Prochlorococcus marinus str. MIT 1013: one gene and its partner. The protein of the gene in region 2 interacts with the protein of the main gene of each other region in a pairwise test. Links are inferred from orthologs where the notes say so. Each region holds a gene or a part of one and is shown on either strand. Other genes may lie near its edges.

Evidence for each region. The genes of interacting proteins can lie anywhere in the genome.
Region 1: the proteins of crtE (region 2) and purT interact in binary tests that used the Escherichia coli proteins (3 or more experiments, as listed by UniProt). The link is inferred for Prochlorococcus marinus str. MIT 1013 from one-to-one orthologs.

What each region holds. Positions count from the first base shown.
Region 1 is NZ_CP114778.1:458,511-461,471, reverse strand. What follows is about bases 79-2,961. They hold purT (formate-dependent phosphoribosylglycinamide formyltransferase), read left to right. Parts: upstream 79-879; coding sequence 880-2,043; downstream 2,044-2,961. Other genes in these bases: O5633_RS02755 (DUF4278 domain-containing protein), read left to right, coding at 2,917-2,961; O5633_RS02760 (hypothetical protein), read left to right, coding at 2,102-2,284; O5633_RS02770 (hypothetical protein), read right to left, coding at 227-442; O5633_RS02775 (DUF3804 family protein), read right to left, coding at 79-83. Outside these bases: more of O5633_RS02775, read right to left, coding at 1-78. UniProt on the Escherichia coli protein: Involved in the de novo purine biosynthesis. Catalyzes the transfer of formate to 5-phospho-ribosyl-glycinamide (GAR), producing 5-phospho-ribosyl-N-formylglycinamide (FGAR). Formate is provided by PurU via hydrolysis of 10-formyl-tetrahydrofolate.
Region 2 is NZ_CP114778.1:681,235-684,247, reverse strand. Bases 5-2,939 are described here. They hold crtE (geranylgeranyl diphosphate synthase CrtE), read left to right. Parts: upstream 5-989; coding sequence 990-1,889; downstream 1,890-2,939. Other genes in these bases: O5633_RS04435 (ATP-dependent DNA helicase), read left to right, coding at 2,398-2,939; O5633_RS04440 (divergent PAP2 family protein), read left to right, coding at 1,886-2,401; folD (bifunctional methylenetetrahydrofolate dehydrogenase/methenyltetrahydrofolate cyclohydrolase FolD), read left to right, coding at 36-947. Also shown: more of O5633_RS04435, read left to right, coding at 2,940-3,013.

The DNA of each region.
Region 1 (2,961 bases), 220 kb from region 2 along the record:
GCATTGTCTAAAAAGAATGATCCCATTCTCTCTTTTGAGGCAAAGGCTTCTAGGATGGATAGGATTTCTTCTTTAGAAGACATTGATCAATTAAAAACTATAAACTAGGATTACAGATCTACTAATTATTGGATGTTTTCTTTTTCATCTTTTCTTCTTATGCTGACAATATGAATCAACCCTTTCTATAGAGAAATACAAAAATAACTGATTTTAAGTAGAGAATTTAGGCAGCTTCTTTCGATAAATCATTTGCAAAAAGAGATATAAGTTCACCTTTTGGCGTTTTATAAACTCTCTCTACAATTTCGCCTTCGGTAATGATTACTTTAGTATTTATTGCACCTGAGGGTAATGTCTTAATAGCTGGTACAAGAGCTTCTTTTAAATCTGGGAACTGATCCAAATCCTTGAAGTCTTTAATTTTCTTCTTAGCAACCATTCCAATAAAAAAGTCGAAGTTATTCCTTCCTTTTAACTAACTTTTCTCCACTCGTAAAGAGCTTGTTTAGCTAATCAGCTCTTTATAGGACTAACGTCAAAAATTAGATATAGGTTTTGTATTAGGAATTTCTTTTATAAGCTTGTTTTCATTGTTTTCAAAAGGGTTGTACCTAATTTCCAAAATCAATACCATTGCAGTACTAAAAAGTAGTCATACAAAATTACTTGTTGTTGTGGAAATATCATTCTTTCCTATTGAGTCGAAAAACAATCGCGAATGATTAATTGATTATATCCATCAACAATAAGAGCTCTGTTAAGATAAGAATTATATTTTCCATTCAGTACCTCTGTTAATTTCTACTTCTTTTTTTTATTTTCAATTCTGTTTAAGAGATATTATATTAATTTATATTTTTACCTATAGATATGATTATGAACGTTTTTCCAAAGAAAATAATGCTTTTAGGTAGCGGAGAATTAGGGAAAGAGGTGGCAATAGCTGCAAAAAGATTAGGTTGTTATGTTATTGCATGTGACAGATATAATGATGCACCAGCCATGCAGATAGCTGATCAATTCGAAGTATTAAATATGAATAATGGTAGAGAATTAAAAGAAGTGATATATAAATGTAAACCTGATATAATTATTCCTGAAATTGAGGCTCTTGCAGTAGATATATTAAAGGAAATCGAACAAAAAATAACAGTAATACCAAATGCTAGAGCCACTGAAATAACTATGAATAGAGATAAAATCAGAGATTTAGCTGCTAACGAATTAAATATAAGAACTGCAAAATTTAGTTATGCGATGAATCAATCCGAGCTTAATTTGCATGCAGAGAGGATTGGTTATCCTATATTAATTAAGCCAGTTATGAGTTCTTCAGGTAAAGGACAAAGTTTAGTTAATAATAAAAATGATTTAGTCCGGGCTTGGGATTTGGCTATTGAAAAATCAAGAGGTAAATCAAATAAAATTATATTAGAGGAATTTATTGATTTTGATTTAGAAATTACTTTATTAACTATTAGACAATTTAATGGTAAAACATTATTTTGTGCACCGATAGGACACGAGCAAAAGAATGGAGATTATCAATGTAGTTGGCAACCAGCTACATTAACTGAAAGTGTTTTAGATAAGGCTCAAAAGATAGCCAAATGTGTCACTGATAATCTTGGTGGAGTTGGTTTGTTTGGCGTTGAATTTTTTATTAAGGGTGAGGAGGTGATTTTTTCTGAGCTGTCACCAAGACCACATGACACAGGTTTAGTAACCTTGATTAGCCAAAATTTAAATGAGTTTGAATTACACCTTAGAGCTGTTTTAGGTATCCCCATTCCAGAAATTGTTTGTCATGAAGCTTCTGCGAGTAGAGTGATTTTGGCTTCCAAGACAACTTCAAACATAGCTTTTACGGGACTTGAAGATGCCTTAAGTCAATCGAATACAGGTGTATTCATATTTGGCAAACCGAGCTCTACTGAAGGTCGTCGAATGGGAGTAGCTGTAGCAAAAGCTGAAACCCTCGATGAGGCAAAATTCAAAGCTGATAAAGCAGCTCAGTCAGTCCAATTTATAAATGAATAATCTTAATTCAGATTGTTTATCTGATTTTATTAAGTGCAAGTCGATTTGGTTTCTATTTTTGACTGAGTTAAATTGGAATCCACGCGCAATTAACCCTCTTGAGTTGGTCCCTGAATCTTTTTGGCCTGAAGTTACGGATCTCTTGATTGAAGCTAGATATATTGGTCAAAGCAGGAATTATTACCTCAAAGAATCTGATAAATATATGGATTATTTAAGTAAAGGTGGTAGGCCTTTTTAAAGCCGACTGAAAATCAAACATATTCTATTAACTGCTTACCAACTTCCTGTAGCCCATAATTGTTAATATCTTTGTAACTGGCCTTGCCTAACAAAAACTTATTTATATAAAGATTTATGGGGATAGAGGATCCAAAACTTCGTTTGTTCATGCTTCTTTTGATCAATTTAATAGTGATAGTTTTTTTTAGAAGCTGGGTATTAAATAACGAGGCTTTTGTGTGGTTACTGAATGGTTTACCTTCTTGAAGTGTTATGGAAGCATTTGAATCAATTTTTCAAAATATTGCTTCATCCGGGTTTAAGTCGTTAATTACTTTGACAATCTTTGACATATTAGGAACCTTTTTTTTCTTTAATGAGTTTTGTAAGAAGAGGGGAAAGGGGAAGTTTGGTTTAGTTTAAGAAAGAAAAAGATGAGGATAAATAATTAACTTTCTTAGTGATTTAAGGGTGCTTTTTAGTAAGAAATGCAACTATTTCGGTTAACACTACTTAATTCACTGTTTTATGTATCATGAGGAACATCGTTTAAAGATAAATTCTGTTATTTTTGATACACGTTCAGCTAAATTCAAGCTGCAGTAAGACTCGAGACATGGAACGGGGTCTTGAGCACTACGAGAAAGAGCAATGACTGTTCTTACTTACAGAGGCAAAGAGTACCTTCAACATAAA
Region 2 (3,013 bases):
TGAGTTGATTAATTGAAATCGTATTCATTTTATTTATGCCAAAAATTTTAGATGGAAAAAAACTTGCTAAGGAGATTGAAGATATACTTCAACAGGCTATCGAAGATGGTTTGGAAGTTGCGAACCGTCCCCCTGGTCTTGCTGTCATTAGGGTTGGGAATGATCCTGCCAGTGGAGTTTATGTCAATTACAAAGAAAAAGCATGCGATCGAATAGGTGTTAGAAGTTTTGCAAAGCATTTAAAAGAAGATATTTCATTGGAGGAACTTACAGAAATCATTAAAAGTTTGAATCAAGAAAAGAATGTTGATGGAATTCTATTGCAACTTCCATTACCCTCGCATCTTGATGAGGCTACCTTGCTGAAGAGTATTGATCCTGATAAGGATGCTGATGGTTTACATCCTTTGAACTTAGGAAGATTAATAAAGGGAGAAAAAGGCCCAAGATCATGCACTCCTGCTGGTGTTATGTCTTTGCTTGAACGTAATCAAATCAAAATCGAAGGGAAAAGAGCAGTAGTTGTTGGACGTAGCATTCTTGTTGGTAAGCCAATGGCATTAATGCTTGAAGCTGCAAATGCCACTGTCACGGTTGCTCATTCAAGAACTAAAGATTTACCTTCTTTGACTAGGGAGGCTGATTTACTTGTAGTAGCAACTGGCAAGCCCTTTTTGATTGGGAAAAATCATGTAAGCGAGAATTGCGTGGTTATTGATGTTGGCATTCATAGACTTTCGCCTGATCAAGAAGATTTGAAAAATCTTAAAAAGAGTAAACTTTGTGGAGATGTAAAGATATTTGAAATTGAAGATAAAGTAGCTGCTTATTCTCCGGTTCCAGGCGGTGTAGGGCCTATGACAGTAACAATGCTTCTAACAAATACGGTTGATAGGTGGCAGAAACATTGTGGATTACCTTTAACTATTAGTCATTTACTTCCATGAATCACAATGTCCTGAGAGAATTGGTAGGAATCGATTTTTTGCATGCAGGAAGCAATCGCTTCTTTTGACTTCGCTGAGTATCTAGAGAAATCTAGAACTCGCGTTGAAGATGCACTGGATGCATCTCTGGGCCCTGAAAAGCCAGAAAAATTAAGAGAATCTATGCGCTATTCCCTTTTGGCGGGGGGAAAGAGATTAAGACCAATACTTTGTCTTGCTGCCTGCGAACTTGCTGGAGGCGAAGTTGAAAAAGCTTTGCCTACAGCAGTTGCTCTGGAAATGATTCATACAATGTCTCTTATCCATGATGATCTACCTTCAATGGATAATGACGATCTTCGTCGAGGGCGTCCAACGAATCACAAAGTCTACGGAGATGCGGTAGCCATACTTGCTGGAGATGCTCTATTGACTAGAGCTTTTGAGATGGTGTCAATTCGAACAGAGGGAATACCGTCAGAGAGACTATTGAAAATAGTTGGTGAGCTTTCTTTGGTTGCTGGGGCTCCTGGACTAGTTGGAGGACAAGTAGTTGATCTCGATTGTGAAGGGAAAGAAGTTGATTTAGAAACTCTGGAGTACATTCACCTTCACAAAACAGGTGCTTTGCTCAAGGCATGTGTAACTTGCGGAGCATTGATTGGCGGAGCTGATGAGAAGCTTCTGGAAGCACTAAGTGTCTATGCAAGAGGGATTGGCTTGGCATTTCAAATAATTGATGACATTCTTGATGTAACAGCAAGTAGTGAAGTATTGGGCAAAACAGCAGGAAAGGATTTAATTGCTGATAAGACTACTTATCCCAAATTGCTTGGTCTTGATGAATCAAGAAGGAGAGCAGATCTTTTAGTCGCTAAAGCAAAAAATGCTCTTAATCCTTGGCCAGAAAAATCAAAACCTCTTCTTGCATTGGCTGATTACATCACAAGTAGAGATAGATGAATCTTAATCCAGATTTCGAATTTCAATTTATTTTTATTCTTGATAATGCTGTATTGGCTTGGGGCCTAGCAGCATGTGGACTTGCTCAATTTTCTAAATTATTATTTGAATTAATCTTTAAGCAAAAGTGGAGACCGTCAGTACTTATCGAAACAGGTGGTATGCCTTCAAGTCATTCGGCTTTGGTAACAGGAACCGCTGCAGGAGTTGGACTTGAGCTTGGTTTTAATGATCCAGTATTTGCTTTGGCTTCAACAATTGCTTTTATTGTGATGTACGACGCTTCGGGAATAAGAAGATCGGCTGGCTTAACAGCAGCAAAAGTCAATCAAATTTCAAAAGATAATTCCAACGAATTGTCTTCAGAAACTACTTTAAAAGAATCTTTGGGGCATACAAAAATCGAGGTATTGGTAGGAAGTCTTCTTGGCCCAATTGTGGCTTTGCCAGGTATTTTTTTCATTGGTTCCCCTTTGCATATTTTGCAAATGATTGGATTAGTTTCTTTGTGAAAGAAGTAAAAACAAAAGAAGATTGTGTTGTTTTAACTAAAGATCAAGAAAAAGCTCTTGAATTATTCTGTGAATGGCTAGAGACACCATATTCCTTTAAACCCTTTGTAATGAAAGGCTTTGCAGGTAGCGGAAAAACATATTTATCTATGAAATTATTAAAAAAGGTCGATGCGTTAGGTTTGTGTTGGACCGTAGTTGCACCCACTCATAAAGCTGTAGGCGTACTAAGGGAGGGTTTGAAAAATGAATCTATTCAACCCACATGGTTCCCTTCTACCATTCACCGTTTGCTTCGACTTAAGTTAAAAAGAAAAGCAGATGTAGAAATATGTGAAAAAACAGATCAAACCGAGAACTCTTTGGAAAACTTAGGACTTGTTTTAATTGATGAAGCATCAATGATTGATTCCAAATTATTGGAGATCACTCTTGAATGCGCAAGATGCAACTCGACGCGTTTGGTTTTCGTAGGTGATCCTGCTCAACTTCCACCAGTGGGAGAGAGTTCTAGCTCAGTTTTTATAATGAAAAGAGCTGTAAATACTGAACTTAGAGAAGTTGTTCGTCATCAAGGACCTGTTCTGAAATTGGCAAAAATAATTAGAGACG